One region of the Janibacter sp. CX7 genome, then DNA from elsewhere that is predicted to be linked to it. Evidence: riboswitches for the same ligand, from Rfam matches in the RefSeq annotation. Region 1 holds a riboswitch; the other holds the start of a gene.
The links. A riboswitch is a leader RNA that binds a small molecule or an ion and turns the genes downstream of it on or off. The one in region 1 is predicted to bind cyclic di-AMP.

Region 2: linked by a shared signal. The riboswitch ahead of NMQ01_RS15345 (C40 family peptidase) and the one ahead of NMQ01_RS01945 (C40 family peptidase) in region 1 are both predicted to bind cyclic di-AMP.

The regions. Positions count from the first base shown of each region.
Region 1 is NZ_CP101464.1:377,387-384,622, reverse strand. Features, by position in the region: gene NMQ01_RS01965 (Na+/H+ antiporter subunit D) at 1-251, shown strand, start outside; gene NMQ01_RS01960 (Na+/H+ antiporter subunit E) at 248-814, shown strand; gene NMQ01_RS01955 (monovalent cation/H+ antiporter complex subunit F) at 811-1,077, shown strand; gene mnhG (monovalent cation/H(+) antiporter subunit G) at 1,074-1,451, shown strand; gene NMQ01_RS01945 (C40 family peptidase) at 1,512-2,417, opposite strand; cyclic di-AMP (ydaO/yuaA leader) riboswitch at 2,420-2,595, opposite strand; gene NMQ01_RS01940 (metal-dependent transcriptional regulator) at 2,712-3,428, opposite strand; gene NMQ01_RS01935 (MFS transporter) at 3,436-4,635, opposite strand; gene NMQ01_RS01930 (hypothetical protein) at 4,678-5,418, shown strand; gene NMQ01_RS01925 (SDR family NAD(P)-dependent oxidoreductase) at 5,415-6,155, shown strand; gene NMQ01_RS01920 (hydroxyacid-oxoacid transhydrogenase) at 6,157-7,236, shown strand, end outside.
Region 2 is NZ_CP101464.1:3,105,336-3,112,571, forward strand. Features, by position in the region: gene NMQ01_RS15325 (DUF4919 domain-containing protein) at 1-503, opposite strand, end outside; gene NMQ01_RS15330 (GTP pyrophosphokinase family protein) at 641-1,312, shown strand; cyclic di-AMP (ydaO/yuaA leader) riboswitch at 1,464-1,646, shown strand; gene NMQ01_RS15925 (NlpC/P60 family protein) at 1,643-2,416, shown strand; cyclic di-AMP (ydaO/yuaA leader) riboswitch at 2,615-2,801, shown strand; gene NMQ01_RS15345 (C40 family peptidase) at 2,802-3,617, shown strand; gene NMQ01_RS15350 (long-chain fatty acid--CoA ligase) at 3,758-5,497, shown strand; gene NMQ01_RS15355 (class F sortase) at 5,530-6,111, opposite strand; gene NMQ01_RS15360 (excalibur calcium-binding domain-containing protein) at 6,253-7,236, opposite strand, start outside.

The DNA of each region.
Region 1 (7,236 bases):
TGAGCGACGCCATCGGCGCCGCCGTCGCGGCCCAGCGCCCCTCGACCCCGATCGCCCCGCCGCCGGCGGTGACCCAGGTCGAGCGGCCGATGCCGCCGCTCATGCTGGGCGCGGCCGCCGCGGTCGTCGCCTTCAGCCTGGGCCTCTCGCTCTTCGCCGGCCCGCTCTTCACCTACACCGACGCGGCGGCCCGGCAGATGCTCTCCAGCGATGCCTACGTCCGCGCCGTCCTGCCCGAGGAGGCGCCGTGAGCGACACCGCCATCGACACGACCCCGGCGACCCGTCGGCGCGGCGGCTTCCAGCCCCGGGCGATCATCGGCCTGGCCGTCGTGTGGGTCCTGCTCTGGGACCGCATCACCCTGGGCAACATCATCAACGGCCTGATCATCGGCGCGGTCGTCACGCAGATCTTCCCGCTGCCCTCGATCCAGTACTTCGGCCGGATCCACCCGTGGCGCCTCCTGCTGCTCATCGGGCGCTTCCTCGTCGACCTCGTGAGCGCCGCGGTCCAGATCGCCGGCGCCACCCTGAGCCGCCGCCCCAGCCAGGGTGGCTCGATCGTCGAGGTCCGGATGCGCACGCACTCGGAGTTCTACATGACGATCGTCTCCGCGCTCGTCTCCCTCGTGCCCGGGTCGATCGTCGTCGAGGCCCGACGCGGCGCCAACGTCCTCTACGTCCATGGCTTCCACGTCACCACGCCGGAGGGCATGGAGGAGCTGCGACGAGACGTCCTGGCCGTCGAGACCCGGGTCGTGCGGGCCATCGGCACCCCCGAGGAGATCTCGATCTGCACGCAGGAGGTCGCATGAGCATCATCCTGTCGATCGGACTCGGGCTACTCTTCGCCGCCGCCGGCCTGGTCCTCGTGCGCATCGCGCGGGGTCCGACCAACCTCGACCGCGCCCTGAGCCTCGACGTGGTCATCGTCATCGTCATCGGCATCATGGCGACGCAGATCGTGCGCAGCGGTGACGCCGGGACGCTGCCGATCCTCGTCGTCTTCAGCCTCACCGGATTCGTCGGGTCGGTCTCGGTCGCCCGCTTCATGGCCCGCAAGGACGATGCCTCGTGAGCTGGGCACAGATCCTCGACCTCGCCGGGGCGATCAGCCTGCTCCTCGGTGCCACGCTGGCCCTCGTCGGCGCGATCGGCTTGGTGCGCCTGCCCGACCTCTTCGCCCGCATGCACGCCGCCACCAAGCCACAGACCCTGGGTCTGCTGCTCATCCTGCTCGGCCTGGCGCTCACGGTGCGCACCTGGGCCTCGGTCGCCACGCTGCTCATCGTCCTCGGCGCCCAGGCCCTCACCGCGCCCGTCACCGCGCACATGCTCGGCCGCGCCGGCTATCGCACCGGCGTCACCGAGGACGACCTGCTCCACCACGACGAGCTCGGCGCCGCCTACCGACGGATGCAGGAGCAGGACCGGCAGCGCGAGCAGTCCTGACGACATGACGCAGGGGGCGAAGGGAGCGGCTGCTCCCTTCGCCCCCTGTCGGGTCGGCGCTCAGACCCGGCCGTAGCCGGAGACGCCGTCGAAGATCGGACGGATCGAGATCGACGAGCCGGTGCGCGGCGAGTCGATCATCATGCCGTCGCCGACGTAGATGCCGACGTGCCACGACGGGGAGCCGAAGAAGACCAGGTCGCCGGGCTGCGGGTTGGACACCGGGGTGGCGGCGGCCTGCTGGGCGGTGGTCACGCGCGGGATGGACTTGCCGGCCTTGGCGAAGACGTACTGCGTGAAGCCGGAGCAGTCGAAGCCCGCGGGGGTCGAGCCGCCGTAGACGTAGGGGGTGCCGATGTACTGCTTGGCGATCGCGATGACGCCACCGGAGGTCGGGGCCGGCGCGGAGGGAGCCTGCGTCGGCTCGGGGGTGCTGGCCGGGGCCGGCGTGGTCGCGGGGGCCTGACGCTCCTGCGAGCGGCTGGCGGCGGCCTCCTCCGAGCGCTGCTCCTCCTGGGCCTCACGGGCCTGCTCGGCGCGGCGGGCCTCGGCGGCCTGCTCCTGCTCGCGCTGACGCTCGGCGGCGGCCTCCTGGCGGGCCTGCTCGCGCTCGGCGCGCATGCGCAGCTGGTAGGGGGTCGGGCCGGTCGGCTTGGCGACGGGCTCGACCTCGATCTGACCGAAGTCGGCGCTCGTGGCCTTGGCCGTGGCGGTCGTGCTCGGGGCCGTGACGGCGGCGGCAGCCGGGGCGGCCGGCGCGGCGGCGGCCGCGGGCGTGGCGTCGGCCTGCTCGACGGCGGGGGCGGCCTGGGCGGGGATGGCGATCGCGGCGACGAGGCCACCGGAGGCGGCGAGGACGGCCGAGCCCTTGGCCAGCGGGGTGCCGGTCTGGCTGATGACGGTGCCGATCTCGGCGAGGGGGTTGTAACGCTCAGGAGCGCGGTGGCGCCCGACGGAGTGAGACACGATGAATACCTCTGTCCCGCCTGCGAGGTCAGCTGTCGGGTTCGGGCGAGAGGTGCGGCCCGGTCCCGCGGCTCCGGACCGACCTAGCGGTCCGCGTGCCGTGGGACTTCACCCCGAGGAGCATCCGCGATGCCCCATGAGTGGGTCCCCCGCTCCTGCCATGCGGTGAAGTGCAGCAGCCGTCGGTGCGGTGGCAGGACAAGGCGTCCGCGAGACGGATCCGCCCAGGGGAGGCGGACTCAGGAACCGTACCCGCTGATCACGAAAATGTCACACCGCGGTCACGGACTGCGCTCAGGAGGCGGACGCCGGCTCGACGAAGACGTGCATGGCGACGTCGCGCGGCAGCGAGACGGCGTCGCTGGCGGCGCCGTCGCGGGCGACGACCACCCGGTCCTCCTCGGGGGTGACGAGCACGATCTCGCCGGGGCGCAGCCGCGCCTCGGTGAGCAGCTCGAGCGCCTCGTGGTCGACCTGCGCGGGCTCGCCGATGCGGCGCACCCGGAAGGTCCCGGTCAGGCCCTCGTCGACGATGTCGGTCAGGCTGCTCAGGCCCTCGAGGTAGTCGTCGGCGGGCGCCTCGTCACCACCGGCGAGCAGCTCCTCGAGGCCGGGGATCGGCGTGCCGTAGGGCGACTCGCGGTGCTCGGGCAGCATGGCGAGGATCTTGCGCTCGACCCGCTCGCTCATGACGTGCTCCCAGCGGCAGGCCTCGTCGTGGACGTGCTCCCACTCCAGCCCGATGACGTCGGCGAGCAGTCGCTCGGCGAGCCGGTGCTTGCGCATCACCCGGGTCGCGAGCAGACGACCCTCGTCGGAGAGCACGAGGCGCCGGTCGTCGCCGAGGCTGACCAGCCCGTCCCGCTCCATGCGCGCGATCGTCTGCGAGACGGTCGGGCCGGAGTGGCCCAGCCGCTCGGCGATGCGGGCCCGCATGGGAGGGATGTCCTCCTCCTCGAGCTCGAAGATCGTGCGGAGGTACATCTCCGTGGTGTCGATGAGATCCTTCACGGCACCATCATGCCTTGCCCGCGCGAGCGCGGTCCGCCCGCGATACCCACACGCTCGTCCACGCCAGCCCGGTGAGGCCGGCGACCCCGAGGACGACCGCGGCGGCCGGCAGCGAGACGAGGGCGGTGACGGCGCTCAGCCCGAGCGATCCGCCGGCGTGGCCCACCTCGCCCATGAGCCGCCAGGCGCCGAGGAACTGCGCCCGGTCGCGGGTCGGTGCCGCGTCCGCCCCGAGCGTCATGACGATGCCGGACCCCAGACCGTTGCCCAGGGACATCACGAGGGCCACGGCGAGCAGCTCCCCCTTCGTCCCCGCGAGGGGCAGGGCGAGGAAGGCGGCGGAGACCACCGACAGCAGCACCGCGACGACCCAGACCCGGCCGAGCCGGTCCATGACCCAGCCACCCGGGTAGACGAGGAGCAGCTCGGCGACGCCGGCCGCGGCGAAGATCTGCGAGGAGTCGACGCCGTCGAGGCCGATGTGCACGGCCCACAGCGGCAGGATCACCAGACGCGACTGCCGCAGGGCCGAGATGACGGTGACGCCGATGCCCTGCGTGAGCAGCAGCCGCGCGTGCCGCCGGATGACGGCGAAGACCCCCGCGTGGTGGTCCTCGGCCCGGGCGCGCTCGTGGTCGCCGGTGAGGTCGGGCGCGGTGAGCACGGTGACCACGGAGCCGACGGCGAGGACGACGGCCACCCCGTAGGCCCCCTGCAGGCCGAAGGGGGCGATCGCCACCGAGCCGACGACGGGCCCGAGGAGCAGCCCCGCGCGCATCGCACCGCCGAGCAGGGACATGCCGCGGGCGAGCAGGTACTGCGGCAGCACGTCGATCATGTAGCCCTGCCGGGCGAGGAAGAAGGCCGAGGAGGCCAGCCCGGAGACGAGCAGGGCGAGCGCCATGAGCCACAGCGAGGGGGCCCACCCGGCGACGGCGAGCGCGACGATGTCGAGCAGGCCGGCGCGCACGAGGGTGGCCCGCTCGCCGATGCGGGCGACGAGGGCGCCGGCGGGCAGCACCCCGACGAGCTGCCCGATGCCCGTGAGCGAGACGACGAAGGCCGCCAGGCCCAGGCTCGCGCCGAGCTCGTCGGCCCGCAGGGCCGCGATCGGGACGACGGCTCCGCTCGCGGCGGCGGACAGGAAGGTGGGCCCGAAGGCGGGTACGGCGATGCGCCTCCAGCCGAAGGCCTCGCTCGTACTCATCCCCCTCATCCTCTCCCGGGGCACCGTCGCTAGGTTGGGGTGGTGCACACCACAGCCGAGACGACGACCGTTGCCCCGCTGCACGTCGGCCCGCCGGGGACCGGCAACGGCGGCTGGGTCTGCGGTCTGCTCACCGAACGACTCGACGACCTCGTCCCCGCTGAGGGGGACCTGACGGCGGCGACGGTACGCCTGAGCGCTCCCACCCCGCTCGGCAGTCCACTGCGGTGGGAGGTCGACGGCACCGTCGCCGACGGCCCCGACCTCGCGGTGCACCTCCTCGACGGCGAGACCCTGCTCGGCACGGCCCGTCGCACGACCGCCCCCGGCCTGGCAGTCCCCGCACCGGTCTCCCTCGAGGCGGCCAGGGCCGCGGCCGCCGAGTTCGACGCGAGCGGGCACCCCTACCCCGGCTGCTACGTCTGCGGGCCGGAGGCCGAAGGGGGTCTGCGCGTCTTCGCGGCGCCGGTCGCCGGCCGCGAGGACGTCCTCGCCGCGCCGGTGACGATCACCGACGAGGGGCTGCCTCCCGTACTCGCCGCGCTCGACTGCCCGGGCGCCTTCGCCGTCGGCTTCGCCGACGGCCCGCTCCTGCTCGGCACCCTCACCTCGACGGTGGCCGCCGACGTCCCTCGTGGGCGCGAGCTCGTCGTCATCGCGTGGGAGACCGGTCGCGAGGGCCGCAAGCGCCACACCGGCACCGCCCTGCTCGACGGCGAGCGCGTCCTCGCGAGCGCCGCCGCCACCTGGATCGCCCCCGCACCACGACAGGAGTCCTCATGACCCGCCCCCTCGCCGTCGTCACCGGAGCCAGCGGGGGGATCGGCGCGGCCACCGCGCGGGCCCTGGCTGCCGCCGGCCACGAGGTCGTCTGCGCGGCCCGCAGCACCGAGGCGATCACCGCGCTCGCGGCCGAGATCGACGGCCGGGCGGTCACCTGCGACGTCACGGACCCGGACTCCGTCGCGGCCCTTGCGGCCGAGGTCGGCGACCGCCTCGACGTGCTCGTCAACAACGCCGGCGGCGCCTACGGCCTCGACCCCGTCGCCACGGGTGACGTCGAGGACTGGCGGGCGATGTACGAGGTCAACGTCATCGGCACCCTGCGCATGGTGCAGGCCCTGCTCCCTTCGCTCGTCGCGGGTGAGGGGATCATCGTCAACGTCGGCTCGACGGCGGGGCGCACCTCCTACGAGGGCGGCGCGGGCTACACCGCGGCCAAGCACGCGCTCGCGACGATGACCGAGACGATGCGCCTCGAGCTCGTCGACCAGCCGGTGCGCGTCACCGAGATCGCGCCGGGCATGGTGCACACCGAGGGCTTCTCGCTCACCCGCTTCAAGGGTGACCAGGAGCGAGCGGACAAGGTCTACGCGGGCGTCGCCGAGCCGCTCGTCGCCGAGGACATCGCCGACGCCATCACGTGGATGGCCACCCGGCCGCGCCACGTCAACGTCGACCTCATGGTCGTCAAGCCCCGCGCGCAGGCTGCCGCGCACAAGGTCCACCGGGAGAGCTGACATGACCGACCTGCCCACGCCCACCACGCCCGAGGCCGTCTTCACCTATGCCGCACCGCGGCTGAAGTTCGGCCCCGGCGCCGTCCGCGAGATCGGCCACGACGTCGCCGGGCTCGGCGGCCGTCACGTCCTCGTCGTCACCGACCCCGGCCTCGCCGCGACCGGCCACCCCGAGCGGGTCGCCGAGGCCCTGCGGGCCGCCGGCCTGACGGCCGAGGTGCACGACTCGGCCGCCGTCGAGCCGAGCGATGCCTCGCTGGCCGCCGCCGTCGAGAGGGCGAAGGGGGGTCCCCGCCCCGACGTCGTCGTCGCCGTCGGCGGTGGGTCGAGCATCGACACGGCCAAGGCGGTGTCCCTGCTGCTGAGCAACCCCGGCGAGCTCATGGACTACGTCAACGCACCGGTCGGCGGCGGGCGCGCGCCCGAGCAGCCGGTGCTGCCGCTCGTCGCCGTGCCGACGACGACCGGCACCGGGGCCGAGTCGACGACCGTCTGCGTCCTCGACGTGCTCGCGTCCAAGGTCAAGACCGGCATCAGCCACGAACGGCTGCGCCCCGTGCTCGCCGTCGTCGACCCCGAGCTGACCGCGACCCAGCCGGCGGGGGTCACCGCCTCGGCGGGCATGGACATCCTCTGCCACGCGCTCGAGTCGTGGACCGCGCGGCCCTACACGAGCTACGAGCACAAGAGCGCCGACCAGCGCGTGCCCTACTGCGGGTCCAACCCGATCTCCGACCTCTACGCGGAGAAGGCGATGCGGCTGCTCGCCGGCGCCTTCCGCGGGGCCGTCGCCGGGCAGGAGCAGGCGCGCGTCGACATGGCGCTCGCGGCGACCTTCGCGGGCATGGGCTTCGGCAACGCCGGGGTGCACGTGCCGCACGCCAACGCCTACCCGATCGCCGGTCGGGTCCACGACCTCGGCTCCGACTTCCGGCCGCGCGACTACGACGTCGACGAGGCGATGGTCCCGCACGGCATGGCGGTCGCCTCGACCGCGCCGGCGGCCTTCGCGATGACCTACGCGGCCGACCCGCAGCGGCACCTCACCGCCGCCGGCTGGCTCGACCCGCAGGGCCTGGAC
Region 2 (7,236 bases), 500 kb from region 1:
GGGTCGAGGACGAACCACACGTCCGGACCGTCGACGACCTCGTGCACGTCGACGACCCGACCGTCGACGGTGCGCGTGGCCTGACGGCGGGGGGTCACCCCCTTCGCCCGCATGACGTCGTACTCGTCGGCGACGCGCAGGACGGACCACGGGCGCTCCTGCGTGCCGTCTCCCGTGGCGAGCACGCTCGAGACCGACAGCGTGTGCAGGGTGGCTTCGCGCTGGGCAGCGGCGTCGTCACCCAGCGCCTCGTGGGCTGCGGCGAGCAGGAGGTGGGCCGAGGGGTTGAGGGCGGCACCGGGCATCTTGGCCCGGACCGCGTCGAGCGCCTCGCGGTGTCGGCCGGCCTCGAGCAGCGGGACGGCCTCGCGCAGGTCGACGTCGGGGTCGAAGCCGGCCGACGACCGGACTGCGTGACGCAACGCGGCCAGGTTGTCCGGTGTCTGCTCGCTCAGGTACCTCGTCACGAGCTCTCGCAGGCTCTCGGCGTGGGCTTCGCTCATCGTGGCTCCTCGGGTGGTCCTGCTCCGACCGTATCCGTCGCGGTGGGCGCTGACGCGGCCCGGCCCACTCCCCCTTCGTCCCAGCGCCACGCACCGACGCACACCTGCCTCTCAGGGGACCTGCCTACGCTGGCCGGGTGACCAGCGCCGCCCAGCCCTCTGGCCTGCCCGAGCTCTCCGACGCGTCCCTGCGCCAGTTCGCGCAGATCCGCGAGGACTTCACCCGGATGATGCTCGGCTACCGCTTCGGCATGGAGCAGGTGGCCACGCGGCTGGAGATCCTGCGCGAGGAGTTCGCCGAGCTGCACCTCGACAACCCGATCGAGCACATCTCCACGCGGGTCAAGAGCCCCGAGTCGATCCTCGAGAAGGCGGCCCGCCAGGAGGTCCCGCTCGAGATCCCGGCGCTGCGCGAGCACATCACCGACATCGCCGGCGTGCGCGTCATCTGCTCCTTCGTCGCCGACGTCTACCGGCTGATGGCGGCGCTCACCGAGCAGGCGGACATCTCCGTGCGCGTGGTCAAGGACTACATCGCCAACCCCAAGCCCAACGGCTACCGGTCGCTGCACGTCATCCTCGAGATCCCGGTCTTCCTCTCGTCGGGGCCCGTCCAGGTGCCGGTGGAGGTGCAGTTCCGCACCGTGGCCATGGACTTCTGGGCGAGCACGGAGCACAAGATCTTCTACAAGTACGAGGGTGACGTGCCCGCCCACCTGCGCCAGCGGATCACCGACGCGGCCGCCACGGCGGCCCGGATGGACGAGGAGATGGCCCAGCTGCACCGGGCCGTCCACGGCACCGACTGAGGCCCCGGCCGGCCGGTCGCACGCCCCGCTCTACGCCCCGTCGACGACGCCGGCACGGCAGGCGCGCCCGGGTCCAGAAAAATCTCCACAGGGCCGTTACCAAACCGTGTCCCGATGCCCTACTCTTCTTTCGACCCCACACTGCGGGGTCACCACCAGGTCGCCGAGTCCTGCCAGCCGGGTGGTCCCTGAACGCCACGGCAGGAGCGGGGGACCCATTTTTTCGGCCCCAGTGCCTCGGGGTGAAGTCCACGCGGTCGCACGACCGGTGGGCGGGATGCTCATCTCCATCCCAACCCGACAGCTAACTCCGCAGGCGGAGGAGAGACCATGTCGATGTTCTACGCCGGGCGCCACCGCGCCCCGAGCACGAAGACCCCCCAGCGCACCGGCGCCAGCCTGGTGGCCGTCGCCGCCGTCGGCCTCGGTACCGCCGCCGCCACGGCGCCCGCCGCGAGCGCGGCACCCGCCACCGTGAGCGCCCCGTCCGCCGCCTCCGTCTCGTCGGCGTCGTCCGCGACGTCGACCGCGAGCTTCTCGGGCCTCGTCCGTCGCGGCGCCCGCGGCTACGTCGTCAGGCAGATCCAGTGGCGCACCGGCGCCAGCGCCGACGGCGTCTTCGGGCCCCTGACGGAGTCCGCGGTCAAGCGCTACCAGCGCCGCAACGGCCTCGTCGCCGATGGCATCGTCGGCCCCCGCACCGGCACCAAGATGGGCCTGAGCTCGAGCCGCACCACGACGACCACCTCGCGCACCACGACGCGCACGGTCGCCGGCTCCTCGCTCCTGTCGACCGCCGCCAGCCTCGTCGGCGTGCCCTACCGCTACGGCGGCACGACGACCTCCGGCTTCGACTGCTCGGGCTTCACGCAGTACGTCTTCGCCCGCCACGGCAAGAGCCTGCCGCGCACCGCCGAGGCGCAGCGCCAGGCCGCGACCCGCGTCTCCTCCCCGCAGGCCGGTGACCTCGTCTTCTTCGGCGCCCCGGCGTACCACGTCGCGATCTACGCCGGCAACGGCATGATCTACGACGCCGGCAGCAGCCCGCGCGCCGTCACCAAGCGCTCGCTGTGGACCAGCGCCGTCTCCTACGGGCGCTTCTGAGCCGCACCCGAGCGCACGACGCTCGACCCGAAGGGGAGGTCCCGACCACGCGTCGGGACCTCCCCTTCGTCCTGTGGCTGGGGGGGGGTCACGACAGCTCTCATTGCCTTGTGCGCCAAGGGCTCTGACACCCCGCGTTACCAATTCGTGACCATATGACCTATGGTCGACCCCGGTCCCGGCACATCGCCGGGACGCCGTCCGCAGGTGCCGAGTCCTACCACTGCGACGGTTCCCCTGGTTTACCGGTAGGAGCGGAGGACCCACGTCTTCATGGTCGTCACGACCTTGGGGTGAAGTCCTCGGACCCGGCTCGCCGGGTCGTGGGCGGGGTGGTCTCCACCCCAACCCGACAGCTAACTCCGCAGGCTCGAGGAGACACACCATGAGCAGCACCTACACCGCCCGTCACGCGGCGACCCGCACCCGCTCCGCCGCCCACCGGGCCGGCGCGGGCGTCCTCGCCGCCACGGCCCTTGGCCTCGGCGCGTCGATGATGACCGCCACGAGCGCCTCCGCCAACGGCGGACCCACGACCCCGGTCGAGCAGACCTCGACCAGCACCGCGAGCGCCCCGAGCGCGTCGACCGGCAGCTTCACCGACATCGTCCGCGAGGGCGACAGCGGCAGCGTCGTCGAGCAGATCCAGGACAAGGTCGGCGTCACCGCCGACGGCGCCTTCGGCCCGGAGACCACCGCGGCCGTCACCGAGTGGCAGGCCGACGAGGGCCTGGCGGCCGACGGCGTCGTCGGCCCCGAGACCGGCTCGGCCATGGGCCTGACCGGCGGCTCGACCTCGTCCGCCCCGAGCGCCTCCACCGAGAGCACCGGCTCGACCGTCGAGGTCGCGCAGGCGAGCACGGGCGCGAGCTCGTCGATCGTCGACACCGCCCGCGGCTACGTCGGCTCGCCCTACGTCATGGGTGGCGAGGACCCGTCCGGCTTCGACTGCTCCGGCTTCGTCCAGTACGTCTACAAGCAGTCGACCGGCAAGGACCTGCCGCGCACGACGAGCGAGCAGCAGGCGGCGGCCACCCCGGTCTCCGACCCGCAGCCCGGCGACATCGTCTTCTTCGGCAACCCCGCCTACCACAACGGGATCTACGCCGGCGACGGCAAGATCATCGACGCGGGCAACTCGAGCACCGGTGTCACCGAGCGCGACATCTGGACCGACGACGTGTCCTACGGCCGCTTCTGAGCGACCACCGCGGGCCGCTTCCGAGCGGCTCGCACGACAAGGCCCCGACCGCTACGGTCGGGGCCTTGTCGTGCTCGGGTGCCGAAGGCGCGTGAGACACTGGCCCTTTCTACACGTGTAGTCGCCCCAGGAGGTCATCCGTGCCCGCCACCCACGCCACCGGCGAAGCCCTCGAGCTCACCGACCGCGACCTGCTCCCCCTTCGTCCCTGGCGTCGGGCGCAGGAGGACCCGCAGCATCCCTCCTTCAGCCACGTCGTCGACGGCGACTGGCAGACCATCACCGCCGGAGAGCACCTCGAGAGCCTCGTTGCGACGGTCCGGGGACTCGTCGCAAGCGGCGTCGCCGCCGGTGACCGTGTGGTGCTCATGGCCGACACCCGCTATGAGTGGCTGCTGCTCGACGAGGCGATCTGGAACGCCGGGGCCGGCACCGTCCCCGTCTACCCGTCGTCGTCGCGCAGCCAGCTCGAGTGGATCGTCCGCGACTCCGGCGCGCGGGTCCTGCTCGTCGAGACGCCGGCGATGGCACAGCTGGCCACCGGTCTCGACGTCGAGGTCCTCGTCATCGACGACGGCGCCCTCGCCACCCTCGCCGAGCGCGGTCAGACCGTGGCCGAGGATGAGGTGCACGCGCGCCGGGACGCAGTGACCTTCGACGGCCTCGCCGGGATCGTCTACACCTCCGGCACCACCGGTCGGCCGAAGGGGGTCGTCCTCACCCACCGGCACCTCGCCGCCGAGGTCGCGGGCTGCCTGGCACACCCGATCGGCGAGGTCGGGGCGCCCGGCCGCCGCATCCTGATGTTCCTGCCGATGGCGCACGTGCTCGCCCGCTCCGTCGCCTACATCGCCGCGCAGTCCGGCGCCACGGTCGGCTTCTGGTCCGACTTCTCGACGATCGTCGAGAAGTTCGGCTCCTTCCGTCCGCACATGGTCGTCGGCGTACCCCGGGTCTTCGAAAAGGTGCACGCCGGCATCCGCGCCAAGGCGGCCGGGCGCCGCGTCTCCGCCGCCGTCTTCGCGAAGGGGGAGCAGGTCGCCATCGACTGGAGCCGGGCCGTGGGCGACGACCCGCGCCCGGGCCGCCCCGGGCTGCGGCTGCGGGTGCTGCACGCGGTCTTCGACCGGCTGCTCTACGCCAAGGTCCGCGCGGCCCTCGGCGGGGAGACGATGTACGAGATCAGCGGCGGCGGGGCGCTCGGCGAGCGCCTCGGCCACTTCTTCCGCGGCGTCGGCGTGCCGATCCACGAGGGCTACGGCCTGACCGAGACCTGCGCGGCGATCACCGTCAACGGGCCCGGCCAGCAGCGTGTCGGCACCGTCGGCCGGCCGCTGCCGGGCAACGAGGTGCGCATCGGCGAGGACGGGGCGATCGAAGTCCGCGGCGCCGTCGTCACCGACGAATACTGGGGCAACGACGAGGCGACGCGGTCGTCGATCGTCGACGGCTGGTTCGCCACCGGTGACCTCGGCTCGCTCGACGACGAGGGCTATCTGACGATCACCGGCCGGGCCAAGGAGATCATCGTGACCGCGGGCGGCAAGAACGTCGTGCCCGGTCCGCTCGAGGACGTGCTGCGCTCCCACCCGCTCGTCTCCCAGGCGATGGTCGTCGGCGAGGGACGGCCCTTCGTCGCAGCGCTCATCACGCTCGACCCGGAGACGGAGCGCCCCGCCGACCCGCAGGCCGAGCTGCAGGGCGTCGTCGACGAGGCCAACGAGCTGGTCTCCAAGGCCGAGGGGATCAAGAAGTTCGTCGTCCTCGACGACGACTTCACCGAGGAGTCGGGCGAGATGACCGCGACGCAGAAGCTCAGGCGCCACGTCATCGAGACCCAGCGCGCCGAGGCGATCGAGGGGCTCTACGCGAAGCGCTGAGTCGGGGCCCGGACGGGCCCCGCCAAGGCCGCTCAGCTGCTCGCCGGCACCGCCGTGAGCACGACGTTGTCGCGGTAGTGCTGCTCCCCGTCGATCGTCATCACCGGGCCGCCGCAGGTGACGAGGGCGAGCTGGCGGGGGCCGTCGACCGCGAAGATCGAGCGGGGCAAGGACACCTTGGAGTAGCTCTGCAGGCTCGTCGTGACGAAGGTCGACCGACGACCCGCACCGTCGGTGACGTGGACCAGCGCTCCCGGACGGGCGTCACTGAGCCGCGCGAGAGCGCCCGGCGTCCCCGACAGGTCGACGTGCCCCGCGAGCAGGGTCGTGCCCGCGCCCGCGTCGAGCGGGGCGGACCACACGTCGCGACCGACCCGCCACGGCTCCCGCGGGATGTCGAGGGACCCGCCGCTGAACTTCACCCCGTCGAGGCTGGCGTAGATCCCGAGCGAGGGCACGTAGAGGCGCTCGGGCCCCATCCGGTCGGGCGACATGACCAGGCCCTCGCTCGCGCTCGTCGAGGTGCTGGCCGAGGCGCTGGAGGACGAGGTCGAGTCGTCCGGGATCGGGGCGACGGTCGCCGTGCGGGTCGGGTCCGGGGTCGGCGATGCCACCGCGAAGGTGTGGCTGGGGACCGGCGCCGCCGCGGGCTCCTCCCCTCCCGCGAGCGACCACCAGACGAGCCCGGCACCCCCGACGACGAGGGCGAGCGCGAGCAGCAGCAGGGCGAGTCGTCTCAGGGTGCTGCCGCCGGATCAGTCCGCGCGACGGGCGCGCACGGCGACACCGATGCCGCTGAGGAGCAGCAGGCCACCACCGACGAGGCCCAGGGTGTTGGGTCCGGCGACGTCGGGGACACCGGCGTTGATCGTGCGCGCCTGGGTGCGGTCCGCCGCGTCCGAGCCGTCGGTGCCGAAGTAGGTCTCGCACGCGATGCCGTCGTTGTCGGCGTCGAGGCGGTGGGGGTCCATGGCCGGGCCACCGTGGAGGGTGAAGAAGGTCTGCGCCTCCCTCTGGGAGGAGAAGTCGGGGCAGTCCTTGTCAGCGGTCGTGACGGAGGGTGCGGCCGACGAGGCCGACACGGTGACGGATGACCGGCTCGGCGCGGCGGCGGGGGCCTTTGCGGCGGGGACCTTGGCAGCCGGCACCTTGGCCGCCGGCACCTTGGCCGCCGGAGCCTTGGTAGCCGGCACCTTGGCCGCCGGAGCCTTGGCCGCGGGGACCTTGGCCGCCGGCGCAGCAGGAGCAGCTGCCGGGGCAGCCGCCTGGGGCGCAGCAGCCGGGGCGGCCACCTGCGGGGCAGCGGCCGGAGCGGCCTGGGGCGCCACGACCGGTGCCGCCTGCTGGGCGTCCGCCGCCGAGGCCTTCTCGGCAGCGGCGGGGACGGAGCCGTCGGTCTCGCTGTCCTGGGCCGGGGCGTCGTCCGCCGTGTCGGGCGCAACCGCCCCGCACGAGGCGTCGAGGAGCGTGTTGACCGGGGTCGCCCCGTCGGTCCACGCGGCCCGGGCCCAGTCGCGCCCCTCCACGGTCGCGGACGGGTCGGGCTCACCCGCGATCAGCGCGACGGCCATGACGGACGCGTCGCCGCCCTTCGTCACCTCGGACGCCGGCGCGATGACGGCCGTGACGTCGGCGTCGCCGTCGGCCGCCGAGAGCCCGCGAGCGGTGAGCGCCTCGCGCACCGAGCTGACGAGCGCGGCGTCGACGCCCTCGGCGCTCGTCACGGCGAAGGTCGTGCC